Regions from separate parts of the Nocardia sp. 852002-20019_SCH5090214 genome, predicted to be linked through region 2. Evidence: riboswitches for the same ligand, from Rfam matches in the RefSeq annotation. Region 2 holds a riboswitch; the other holds the start of a gene.
The links. Region 2 has a riboswitch for cyclic di-AMP ahead of A5780_RS42890 (C40 family peptidase). Riboswitches for the same ligand answer to the same signal wherever they lie in the genome.
Positions count from the first base shown of each region.

Region 1: linked by a shared signal. The riboswitch ahead of A5780_RS03075 (resuscitation-promoting factor Rpf1 domain-containing protein) and the one ahead of A5780_RS42890 (C40 family peptidase) in region 2 are both predicted to bind cyclic di-AMP.

Region 1 covers NZ_LZMK01000022.1:34,868-41,303, reverse strand. Annotated here, with positions in the region: gene A5780_RS03095 (MFS transporter) at 1-58, shown strand, start outside; gene A5780_RS03090 (DUF2771 domain-containing protein) at 55-594, shown strand; gene A5780_RS03085 (cold-shock protein) at 629-1,057, opposite strand; gene A5780_RS03080 (hypothetical protein) at 1,264-1,497, shown strand; cyclic di-AMP (ydaO/yuaA leader) riboswitch at 1,761-1,970, shown strand; gene A5780_RS03075 (resuscitation-promoting factor Rpf1 domain-containing protein) at 1,980-2,621, shown strand; gene A5780_RS03070 (hypothetical protein) at 2,841-3,029, opposite strand; gene A5780_RS03065 (helicase-associated domain-containing protein) at 3,071-5,425, shown strand; gene A5780_RS03060 (hypothetical protein) at 5,445-5,963, opposite strand; gene A5780_RS03055 (hypothetical protein) at 6,240-6,436, shown strand, end outside.
Region 2 covers NZ_LZMK01000364.1:67,541-73,976, reverse strand. Annotated here, with positions in the region: gene A5780_RS28010 (ATP-binding protein) at 1-926, opposite strand, end outside; gene A5780_RS28005 (hypothetical protein) at 1,091-1,375, shown strand; cyclic di-AMP (ydaO/yuaA leader) riboswitch at 1,639-1,803, shown strand; gene A5780_RS42890 (C40 family peptidase) at 1,822-2,499, shown strand; gene A5780_RS27995 (RNA-binding S4 domain-containing protein) at 2,561-2,947, shown strand; gene A5780_RS27990 (fatty acyl-AMP ligase) at 2,924-4,654, opposite strand; gene A5780_RS27985 (type I polyketide synthase) at 4,651-6,436, opposite strand, start outside.

The sequences.
Region 1 (6,436 bases), on a different contig from region 2:
CCGTCCGCAGCACGTCAAACAGGAAGTCCCCCTAGCGACAGGAAAACAGCCACAGTGACCAAGCCCAGCACCCGCACGATCCTCGCGCTGGCCCTGGCGGCAGTTCTGGTTGTCGCCGCGGCCGTCGCCGGCATCGTGGCGGTGGCGGTGCACAACGCGCACGAGGCCGATCCCACGGTCACCGCCTATGCGCACGGCAAGACCGTCACGGTTCCGCCCTATCTGTACTGCACGATCGGCGAACCGGATCCGCACGGCCGCGTCTCCCCGGACTGTAGGCGCACCGAGATCACCGCGGAACTGAATCCGCCGCTGGGCTATCCGGTGCAGCTGTCGCTCCCCCGGCACATCGCCGACGCGCCCTGGGTGATGGTGCTGGAGTACCAGCAGATCGACAATCCGGGCAAGACCGTGCAGCACCTGGCGTCCTACCGCGACTACCCGCAGGGCACCCTGGCCGTGACGGTGGACAGCCATCCCGAACCGAACCTGCGCCTGATCGGCGTCGAGGTGCAGCTGCTGCTGCTCGTGCGTGACGAGGCAGGCAACGAAGCGTTCTCGCCGTATCAGGCGTGGTCGATCAGGGCGGCGTGACCGCGGTTTCCTCGCGAATCAGGCGCTCGCGAACTCAGTGATCGAGTTCGCGGGCCACCCCGCGCACCACTTCGGCGATGCGCTGCGCGGTCTTGCGATCGGGGTACTTACCCTTGCGCAGCTCCGGCTGCACCGTCGCCTCCAGCAGGGTGATCATGTCCTCGATCATCCCGTGCAGGTCGTCGGGCGCCTTGCGCGGATGGGCCGGAGCTTCCTTGCGCACCCGGTCGTTGCGGCCCTGCGCATTGCGCACCGAGGGCAGCGGATCGAGCAGCTTCAGGCTCAGCGCCTGCGGGCCGCGGCGACCGGCGGCCATTCCGAACTCCACGCGCTGGCCGGGCTTGAGCGCCTCGACACCCTTGGGCAAGGCGGACGACCGAACGTAGACGTCCTCACCCTCATCCTGGGAAAGGAAGCCGAAGCCCTTGTCGACGTCGTACCACTTCACCTTGCCGGTCGGCACTGCGCTCACCCGTTCGTCATCGTTGTCCGGTCCGTCCGAATCCAGCGGGGTCACGAACGACCCCGGACACGGACGTAGGTTCCGGCGAAACGCCGGAACCTATCTCTGTGCGAAAAGAACGCGCCCCACACAGCTATGCAGGACGCGATTGGTTCGAGTCTACCCCGGTGGGGATAGGGCGAGCACATCCGTTTTACGGTGCACCCATGCCGGACTCCTCCTCGCCCCGCGCGCCCCGGGGCTCCAGCGACGTGCTGTTGCGCGTGGCCGTGGGCCTGTTCGCGGTCGGCGTGCTCGCGATCGTCGCCATTTTTCTCACGCCGATCCTGACCGACGCCGACCCGCCGCTGTGGCTGTATCTGGTGGCGATGGCGGCGACCCCGCTCGGCCTGCTGCTCGCGATCGCGTTCGCGCTGTGGTCGGGGCGACGCGCCCGCTGACCGTTTCCCCAACACGCCGGGCAATTACACGTGTGACCTTCGTCACATAACGACGCGATAACGCCGCGGTCACGACCCGCACTCGGCGGAGACACGCCGTACTCACCTGCACAGACGCCGATTCGGAAGGTCTTGCGGCACAGCGCGACCGGCCATACACGCCGGTTACCAAATAGTGATTTTTCAGCCGGATCGTCGTACCGTCTATCGCAGCCGGGACATCCCGGCACCACCGGCCCGCCGCACCGAGCCTCGCCCCGCGGGTACGGACCCCGACGGAACCAGGGGCGAGGGCGGGGAACCCACGTTCCCACAGAGGTTTTCGGAGCTCAACCGAGTTTCGAAGCCTCCGCAGGAAGCGGGAACGGCCGGCAACGACCGATCCCTTGGGGTGAAGTCCCGGCGAGCCGGGACCGGACGGCCTCTCAGTCCGAACCCGACAGCTCACCTCGCAGGCGCGTACGAGAGGAAGACGACCCGATATGAGTGGACGCCATCGCAAGCAGACCAACACCGGTCGCACCGTCGCCAAGGTCGCTGTCTCCACCGCGATCATGGGTGGCGCGGGTGTGGCTCTCGCTGGACACGCCGCCGCGGCTCCCGATTCGGAGTGGGACCGCCTCGCACAGTGTGAATCCGGTGGTAACTGGGGCATCAACACCGGCAACGGCTACCAGGGCGGTTTGCAGTTCTCGCAGTCGACGTGGGCCGCTCACGGCGGCACGCAGTACGCCCCCTCCGCCAACCAGGCCAGCCGCGACCAGCAGATCGCGGTCGCCGAGAAGGTGCTCGCGACCCAGGGTTGGGGCGCGTGGCCTTCCTGCTCCTCCAGCCTCGGCCTGCACGGCAGCGCCACTCAGCGCGAGGTGCCCGCTTCTCCCGCTCAGTCCCCGCGCTGGCAGCCGGGTGCCGCCGAGAGCGAAGCCTCGACCCAGGCCCCTGCCGATGGCAACCGGCAGGTGTTCTCCGCCGTCGACAAGGCCGTCACCGCCGCACAGGCGCAGGGCGTGCAGCTGCCGCAACCGGCGCTCGACGCGTACAACGCCTTCAAAGCCAGTGGCGCCAAACTCGATCCGTCGATCGTGAACTTCTACGAGGCGAACAAGGGCCTGCTGCCCAACTAGACCGCTCACATAGTTTCCCCCTGCAGGGAAGGCCCGCATCTCGCGATGCGGGCCTTCCCTGCGTTTCCGGGGAGCATGAAGCGTGCATGCCCGCCGACGGCCTGCCTGCGACGCGAGCGCGGCGATGTCCGCCCGGATAGGACGCCTGGATACGGGACCCCGGATACGAAAAAGACCCGCCTTCCTATTACAGGAACGCGGGTCTTCTTCGTGTTCGCGTCAGCGGTTGACCACCGTGTGCGGATGCACGTAGGGCAGGGTGTCAGCCGGCACCGGAAACTCGGTGTCCTCACCGTAGGGCGAGAGGCCACCGGAACGGGTCGACGACAATTCGGTAACCGCGTGGTCACCGTGGTCCACCTCGGGCCAGCCGTTGTCGACGTAGGGTTTCTTCGATTTGTTCACCACGGCCTCATTCTGGCATGTTCGCTCGCCGTAGTCTGGATTGGATGACCACGACCGATGCCCGAGCCTCCGACGACGGCGCCGGGACGCATTCCGGGGCCGACGCCGGACCCGCCGAGCTCGGCACACTCACCGACTGGCTGAGCTCCCGCAGCGACGACGATCTGGTCCGGCTGCTGGGTTTGCGCCCCGACCTCGCCGTGCCGTTGCCCGGTTCGATGACCGTACTGGCCGCCCGCGCGGAACAGCGGGCGTCGGTGCTGCGTGCCGCCGACGATCTGAACACACTCGAGTTCGCCGTAATCGAAACTCTCGCCGCGCACAACGCATTCGGCGGCGGCCGCCAGGAGCGCCCGCTGCCGCGCCGGCGCCTGCACGAATTGCTCGCCGATCGGGTATCCGCCGCCGCTGTCGACGCCGCGCTCGCGCGCCTGATCGAGCGCGCGGTGGTGTGGGGCACCGAGGAACTGTTCGTCGTGCCCGCCGCGCCGGAGGCCCTGCCGTGGCCGATGGGGGCCACCACGGAACTCCCCGACGCACTGACAGAGCCCGAGATCGAGACGGCGCTGCGCGAGATCGGCGGCGCCGAACGCGCTCTGCTGGACAAGCTCGCGACCACCGGCCCCCGCGGCCGCACCCGCGACGCCGCGCCCGGCACCGATGCGGAGCGGCCCATCCAGCGGCTACTGGCCCGCCGGCTGCTGATCTGGATCGACGACGAGACCGTCGAACTCCCTCCGGCCGTCGGCCAAGTGCTGCGGCGCGAACCGGTCACCGATCCCCACGTGCTCACGCCCCCGCAGCCACAGACCCGCGAGCACTCCGCCGCCGACGTGAACGCCGCGGCGGCCGGTGAGGTCGGCGAGTTGCTGCGCCACGCCGGCGACATCCTCGAGGTTGTCTCCCAGGTGCCGGCGCCGGTGCTGCGGGCGGGCGGCCTGGGGGTGCGAGAACTGCGGCGCATCGCCAAACAGACCGGGCTCGACGAGACGCGGGTAGGGCTGCTCGTGGAGGTGCTGGCCGCGGCCCGGCTGCTGGACAAGGGAATTCCCGAGCCGCCGCCGGACAACGACGCCGGTGAGGATTTCTGGGCCCCCACGATCGCCTCGGACGGCTGGCTGGAGGGCCCGGCGGCGCGCCGGTGGGCGGTGCTCGCGCACGCCTGGCTCGAGTTGGACCGCTTCCCGTGGATGATCGGCCTGCGCGATGTGAACGACAAGCCGCTGGCCGCCCTCTCGGCGGAGCTGCGCACCGCGCACGCGGTCCCCGATCGGCGTGCGATCCTGGCGGTGACCGCGGAGTTCCCGCCGGGTACGGCGATCACGGCCGCCGATGTGGCGCGGGTGCTGAGCTGGCGAATGCCGCGGCGGCGCAGGCATTTCCGCATCGAGGCGGTCGAGCGCACGCTGTCGGAAGCGGCGGCGCTGGGGGTGGTCGGCCGCGGCGCGCTCACCTCCGCGGGCCGGGCGCTGCTGCACGGCACCGTCGCCGACGCCGAGGCCGAAATGGACGCGGCCCTGCCCGAACCGGTCGATCACGTGCTGGTGCAAGCCGATCTGACCGTGGTCGCCCCGGGGCCGCTCGTGCCGGAACTGCGGGAGCGCATCGCCCTGGTCGCCGATATCGAATCCGCGGGCGCGGCAACCGTCTACCGCATCGGCGAAGGGTCGGTGCGGCGCGCGCTCGACGCCGGCATGACCGCCGCCGAACTGCATCAGCTGTTCACCGCCCATTCGCGCACCCCCGTCCCGCAATCGCTGACGTACCTGATCGACGACGTGGCACGCAGGCACGGGCGCTTGCGCGTCGGGATGGCGCAATCGTTCGTGCGCAGTGAGGATCCGGCGTTGCTGGCCGAGGTGCTGGCGGCACCCGTGGCGGGACAGCTGGCATTGCGAGCCGTCGCGCCGACGGTGGCGATCTCGCAGGCGCCGCTGGGCGAGGTGCTCGAGCAGCTGCGCGCGGCGGGGTTCAGTCCGGCCGGTGAGGATTCGTCGGGGGCGATCGTGGATCTGCGCCCGCGCGGGGCGCGGCTGTCCACCCGGCCGAACGAACGCCACGCCTGGCGGCCCACCCCGCCCAGTGCCGAACAGCTGCGGCTTCTGGTGGGCGAACTGCGCGCCGGGGAGAAGGCCGCCCGCAGCCGGTCCGGGCAGCGGGTGCGTAGCGACGGCACCCGCACGAGTACCGCGGCCACACTGGCGCTGCTGCAACTGGCGGTGCGGGTGCGCCGCCCGGTGCATATCGGTTACGTCGACGCCCAGGGCGTGGCCACCCAGCGCATCGTGGAACCGGTGCGGGTGGCCGGTGGCCAGCTGGATGCCACCGATCCGGACACCGGCGCGATCCGGCACTTCACCTTGCACCGGATCGCGTCGGTGGCCCTGGTCGAGCCGTGAACCGCGGCTCGTAGCGGCCTCAGCTCTTGGGGTTGGCCAGACAGAACGTGGTCTTGGGCTCCGAGAGCGTCAGGAAGGTCGAATTCGCATCGCAGAGGAATTCGTCGTTCTGACCGTCGACCCGCTTGACGACCTTGACCGTCGCGTCCGCCGAGTCGCAGTCGGCGTAGGAGTATCCGGTCGTCTTGTCCTCGTGATAGCAGCTGCCCTGTTTGAGGTTGGGCGCCAGGCACAGGAATGCGGTGGTACCGCCGTTGAAGGTCTCCTCGTACGAGGAGTATTCGGCCCCGCAGTCCTGCTTCTTGTCGGAGGTCGATTTCACCGTGTAGACGGCCTTGGCCGAGGAGCAATCCACCGGCTCGGTCTTGGAATCTGCGGGCGATCCCTCCAGCACGTTGATGCAGTCACCGACCTTCGCGCGGGCGGTGTCGGATTTTGCCGCATCGGAAAACATCGAACAGCCGGTCACAGTCAGGGCGGCGACCGCCATGAGCGCCAGCACGAGACCCTTGAGCGGTCTCGGTCCTGCGAACTTCACCTACGAAAACCTTTCTCGCCGAGCCGTTCACCAATGGCGAACGTGGTGGGGAGGATACCCGCCCGCCCTGCCGGGCGGGTCCCGCCTCACATATGCAGCGAGTGCAGGCCGTACATACCCATCAGCGAATAGTTGACGATGCTGGGCAGCAGGTGGTTGAGAAGCAGGAGCCCGAAATAATTCACGATCCGATACACCTTTCGAATATCCGCGAGCGCAGCCGCACACGCGCGATCTGTAGTCGATATCCTCGCCCGAATCGTTACGCTCTGCAGCATGAAGCTCGAGCAGACGACCGCAGAGCTCTATGCCCTCGACCCCGCCGAATTCGTGGCCGCTCGCGACGAAGCGGCCCGCACCGCGCGCGCGAACGGCGATAAACAGCTGGCCACGGCGATATCGCGGCTGCGGCGTCCGACCGTCGCGGCGTGGGCGGTGAATCTGCTGGCGCACAAGGCAACCCAGGAATTGGG
Region 2 (6,436 bases):
AACTCCTCCTCGGCCGCGGGGGCGGCCAGTTCCACATCCTCGGCGCCGATCGGGCTGCGGGCGGCCACATCCCACGTGGCCTTACCGTAGGCCTGGACGAAATAGGGGTACCCATCCGCCTTGTCGTACAGGGCTTTCAGGGCCTCCTCGGTGAACTCCACCGCCTCGCGCTCGGCGGGGGCGATCAGCGCGCGGTCCGCGGAATCGCGATCGAGTCGGTCGATACGGTGGTAGCCGAAAAGGCGCTCGGAATAGCTCTTGGAGGCCGAGAGAACGGCCGGCAGATGTGGCAGGCCCGCGCCCACCACGATCAACGGCGCTGTCTCCTGGCTCAATTCGTGGCAGGCGCCGCAGATCGCGGAGATATCGGCCGGTCCCAGATCCTGCATCTCGTCGATGAACACGGCGATGCCTACGCCGATATCTCGGGCGAGCTGGGCGGCCTCCAGCAGCAACTCCACCAGATCGATCTCGATGTCACCGGAGTCCGCGCGCCCGGTGACGGCCGGGACGTCGATACCGGGCTGCCAGCGTTCCCGCATCCCCTTGTCGGCGGTCGCGCGCAGGGCGAAGGCCTTGAGGATGCCCAGGAAATCGTCGACCATCTCGGGATTGCGGTGGGCGACCGCGATCTGGCGCACCGCCATATGCAGCGCCGATGCCAGCGGTCGCCGCAATTCCTGATCCGGGCGAGCCTCCAGTTTGCCGGTCCCCCAGCCGCGCGAGCGGGCCGTGGACCGAAGTTGGTTGAGCAGCACGGTCTTTCCCACGCCGCGTAGGCCGGTGAGCATCACACTGCGTTCGGGACGCCCGCGCGAGATGCGTTCGAGCACGATGTCGAACGCGTCGAGCTGTTTGTCGCGCCCGGCGAGTTCGGGCGGGCGCTGGCCGGCGCCCGGGGCATACGGATTCCGCACGGGGTCCATGCCCCGACACCGTAGCGCGTTCGCACCGAAATCTCGGGATATATAGGGGATGTCCTAGATTGCGCTATCCGAGCGAATGGCAGCCGCTGTGCGGGGATGACCGGGCGCGAGGGGCTCTCTACGCTGGTGGCTGATCGAGGTCCGAAATGTCCGCAGGAGGGGTCATGTCCACCGATTCGGAAGATCAGCAGTCCGGCGATCGGCCGAACCCCACGGTGGCCGAGGTCGTCGGGTCCTGGGACGTGCCGGCCGGAGCGAGCGTCGCCCGGCAGATTCGCGACAACATCCTGCACGCGATCGCGCAGGGGTACGACGATCCGCAACTGGTGGCGGATCTGGCGGTCGGTCCGCTCGTGATCGCGCTGGGTCGGCTGGAAACAGAACTGGCGGACGCGCGAGGACGCATCGCGGAACTCGAGCGGGCGGTCCGTCCGCACGGTGAGGCGTGAATCGGCCGCCGATCTAATGCCGCCGACGAAATGCCACGGATGTAACGCCCCGGGCGACTCGTTTCGATAACGAGGGCAGAGCCGTGGATACCGCGCCGTGATCTCCATAGCAGATGGATTCGTCGGGCTGTAATCGGGGGTGGTCCTGGCGTTTTGGCGACACGCGGGCAGACACGCCGTCGTGTGGGGTGGACAACAACACCGAGCCGTCGTAATCTCTTCGTGACTTCGCGGAGTATGTCGCTTCATTAGAGGGGCGGCCCGCTGAGTCACCGCCTAATCAGCAGTCGAGTGGGCAGCTCGATCGCTGAACCGGGGACCCAGGTTACTGGGGTGAATCCTCTTCGGTCGCAAGGTCGATGGGGTAGGGCCGAATCTTCCCGGTCCGAACCCGTCAGCTAACCCGGTCGGCGCGTGGGCAAGGAAGAAACAGGAGACTCAGCTCGGTGGGTAAACACAGTCTGCAACGGGAATCTCGGCTGCCGAATTCCGTCAAGGGTGCGCTGGTCTGCGGCGCAGTAGCGGCCACAACCGGTGCGATTCCGGCGATTCCGGCCATGGCGGCCACAATCAACGTTCCCGGCGTCGGCAACTTCGACGTTCCGCTGGGTTCGGATTTCGACCAGCAAGTCAGCCAGGCGAACCAGGTGCTCGCCGATCACGCGGATCAGATCAAGGGAGTTCAGCAGGCGCTGAGCTCGCAGGCGATCGCGCCCAGCATCCCCAACGCCGCGCAGAACCCGATGAGTGGCATGTTCGGCCAGCCGCAGCAGCAGCACGGCGTCGGTGACGTCGCGCTCGACGCTGCGCGCAGCAAGATCGGCGCCGACTACGTGTGGGGCGCTTCCGGTCCTTCGAACTTCGACTGCTCCGGTCTGGTGCAGTGGGCGTACAAGCAGGCCGGAATTCAGCTGCCGCGTACCAGCTTCGAACAGTCGCACGTCGGCAAGCCGGTCGCCTTCCAGGACCTGAAGCCGGGCGACCTCGTCATCCAGAACGGTGGCGGCCACGTGTCCATGTACGCCGGGGATGGCAAGATTCTCCAGGCGCCGCAGTCGGGTGAGACCGTCAGCTACGCGCATCTGGACCCCGACTCGATCGTCACCGCACGCCGCGTCGCCTAGTCGTTTTCGCTCGACAGCACGGCCCGGCGGTGACCCGCCGGGCCTACTGTGAGGAGCGAAACTGGAACAGGCACAACCAGCTACAGCTCGGGTCGACTCCTGGATCTGGGCTGTCCGGCTGTTCAAAACGCGATCCGCCGCAGCCACCGCGTGCCGCGGCGGTCATGTGCGTGTCAACGGCACGACGGTCAAACCCGCTCAACAGATCAAGCCCGGTGATGAGGTGCGGGTCCGCAATGCCGGGGCCGAACGCATCGTCGTCGTGGTCCGACCGGTCGTGAAACGCGTCGGCGCTTCGATCGCGACGCAATGCTATATCGACAAGAGCCCTCCGCCACCCGCACCGGAAATCGTCGCCGCGATGCCCAAGCGCGACCGCGGCGCCGGACGCCCCACCAAGCGCGAACGCCGCGAAACCGATCGGCTACTCGGCCGGGATTCGACCTGAGTTCGCGCGGAGGGCGCCCGCGTCGGTGCCGAATTCCTCGCTGAACTCCCCTGCCCGATAGCGGGTGCGGCATTCGCCCCGGCGCACCTTTCCGCTCGAGGTCTTCGGAATCGCGCCGCGCGGTAACAACAGCACGTCCGCCGGTGCGATGCCGTGCACGGTCGCCACCGCGGCCCGTACCCGCCGGCCGATATCGCTCGCGGCGGCCGGTGGGCTCACCACCTCGGCGACGACCACGAGGTCCTCGCGTTCACCGGTATCGACACCGAACGCCGCGATATGCCCGGGACGCAGTTCGGGCACGGAGTCGGCGGCGGTGGCTTCGATATCGGCGGGGAAATGGTTGCGGCCATCGATGACGATCGTGTCGCGCAGGCGGCCCGCGATGTAGAGCCCCTCGTCGTGGATGAAACCGAGATCTCCGGTGCGCAGCCACGTTCCGGACTGTCCGGGCAATACCGCGCCGAAGGTGTCCGCGGTCCGCTCACGCAGCCCCGCATATCCCGCGCCGACATTCGGACCGCGCACCCATATCTCACCGACGGCACCGTCGTCGCATGGTATGCCCGTCACGGGATCGACGATGCGCACGGTTTGCCCGGCGGGACGGCCGCAGTCGACCAGCGCGATACCGTCGTGGCGCGCGGACGCGACGGTCGCCCGGCCCGAGCTCAGGGCGGCGCGGTCGAAGTCGACGCATACCGGTTCCGCCTCCGGGCGCGAGATGGTCACCGGAAGGGTTGCCTCGGCCAGGCCGTATCCCGCGGTGTGGGCCCGGTGACGGAATCCGTACGGGGCGAAGGTGCGAGTGAAGGCGTCCAGAGCGGTGGCGCGGATCGGTTCGGCCCCGTTGAGCAGCAGATCCAGCGAGGACAGATCGAGACCGTCGCGCTCCGCCGCCGTTGTGCCCGAAACGGCCAGTGCCAGACCGAAATTCGGGCTGGCGGTCGCGGCGGCGCGATAGTCGCTGCAGGCGCGCAACCATCGGATCGGCCGTTTGGCGAAGTCGGCCGGTGGCATCGTGATCGCATGAACGCCCAGATACAGCGGCAGCGACAGGGCGAAAACCAGGCCCATATCGTGGAAGAACGGCAGCCAGGTGACCATCGGACGGTCGTCGGCCGGTGCCAGAGCCGTACGCAACTGATCGAGTGCCGCCGCGAGATTGGCGTGGGTGATGCACACTCCCGCAGGCGAAATGGTGGAGCCGGAGGTGTACTGGAGATAGGCGGGATGCGCGCCGGCCGGATCCACTCGGACGTCGCCGGTGCCGGCATGCACATCCGCCGTCAGGAGTTCGCCGTACGGCATGGCGTCGGCATCCGGACATTCGGGCGTGCCGGTCGGCAAGCGTGGCGAGACGAGGCTCAGACGCGGCTCGGCGTCGACGAGGATCGTCCGTAGCCGTTCGGCATTGCGGCGCATCGCCATCGGAAACAACGGAACCGCGGTGCGGGCGCTGTAGAGGCAGGCGAGAAAGGCGACGACATAGTCGAGACCGTGCTCGCACAGGATCGCGACACGATCACCGGGCGATGTCCGCTCGCGAAGCCGCTCGGCCAATGCGCCTGCCGCACTGTGTAATTCGGACACTGTGACGGTGGCCGCCGTACGCTGGCCGCCCGGGTACGACAGCGCGGTGAAGGCCGGATCGTCCGGTGTTTTCGCTGCCCGGTCCGCGACGGTCGCCGCCAAGCGGTTGATCATCGTCGCTCCTGGCGCGGCATTCGAAGCGCCAACGCGGCCGACAACGCCGTGACAGAGGGGTTGTCGAACAGCTCGGCGGTGGCGATCCGGATTCCCAGCCGGTGCTCCAGACGGCGTCGCAGATCTATGGCCAGCAGCGAGGACAGATTCAGTGTCGCGAAATCGGCTTCGGGATCGACGAATTCGACGTCTCGCGACAGTACGTTCGCGACCGTGGCGCGCACGATTCGCTGTACATCCTCGCCCGCGTCGGCAACTAGGGACAGACGTCTGTCGGCCGCAGTGTTTGCCGAGCCCGGCGAGCGTCCACCCGGCAAATCGGCCCCGAGCGAACTCGCGGGAGCCAGCGCCTCGCGCAGTCTGGCCGCGACCGGTCCCGGGTCGTCGGTGGGCGTGTAGTCCAGCGCGAGCACCACCGCCTGCGGGCGGCCGAGAATCGCGGACAGCACGGACATGCCGCGAGCGGCATCGAAAGGGGTGATGCCGGCGGTCCGCAGATGTGCGGCGCCTCCGGCGGAGCGGGCGAGCCCGGCGTCCCAGCTGCCCCAGGCGATGCTGGTCACCGATCGGCCGGTGGCGCCGTGCGCGAGCGCATCCACTGCCGCGTTGGCGGCGGCGTACGCGGCCTGTCCGGGTGCCCCGAACAGACCGGTGGCGGAGGAGAACAGGAGGGTGAAGTCGACCGGGTCGCTCGCCGTCAGTTCGAGCAGCGAGACGGCCGCGGTCGTTTTCGGTTCGAAGTGCAAGGCCAGAGATTCGCCTGTCACGCGGTCGAATTCGGCGTCGTGCAGCACACCGGCGGAATGCACCAGACCTCGGATCGTCGATCCGCACGCTCGGATGTCGTCGAGGGCGTTGGCCAGGTCCGCGCGATCGGCGACATCACAGCGCACGACCACCACGCGGTCCTCGGCGCCGTCGAGCAGCGGCGGCAGCGGTCGCGGACGCCGGGTCAGGACGACCACATCGCGTGCTCCCTGCTCGAGCAGCCACCGCACCGCGGCGGCCCCCAGCGCGCCGAGCCCGCCGGTGACCACGTAGGTGCCGTCGGCACAGATCGGGACCCCGGAGCCCGCTCCGCCGAGTCGCCGGAACCGCCGCATCAGCGTCCGCGCACCTTCCACGCGCACTTCCGCCGGCCCCCGCGAGTCGAGCACGAGCTCGCGCACGATGTCGGCGCCCGATTCGTCGGACCAGATCAGGCGCACCGGTCGGCCGGATTCCAGCTGCAGGGTCCGGACCAGCGCGGCGACAGCATTGTGTTCGACGGATGCCGGATCCCGCAGCACCACGGTGAGGCTCGCCGTCGTTTCCGCGGCGATCACCTGCTGCAGGACGCGCAAGGCTCGCTCTAGTGCGGGGACGACCGGACTCGTGTCGGTTCCCGGGCCGAACGCGTCGTGCCGAGGCACCGAGAGTGCTTCCGCCCAGACCAGCACCACGGCTGTGGGCGCCCGTCCTTGTGCCGCTGCCGCCAAGGCCGTCGACTCGCCGGGCTCGCGGGCGATCCGCTCGGCGGGGAGGTGGCGGTCCAGCGCGCGGGCGATCGACTTCGCGAGGCGCGATTCTCCGACGACCGACGCCCGCTCGACGGTCGGGTGCACCGCCCGCGCGGCGTCCGCGGAGAACGGCACAGCAATCCACTGTTCCTCGCGCAGTACGGAGTTCGCCCACTCCGGTGCCGTGGCGACCGTCGCGTCGTACTCGGCTCGTCCGCGCCCGGCGGTGCGCTCGAGAAGCAGGTTCATTCCCGAGCCGGTGGCGACTCCGGAAACAACACCG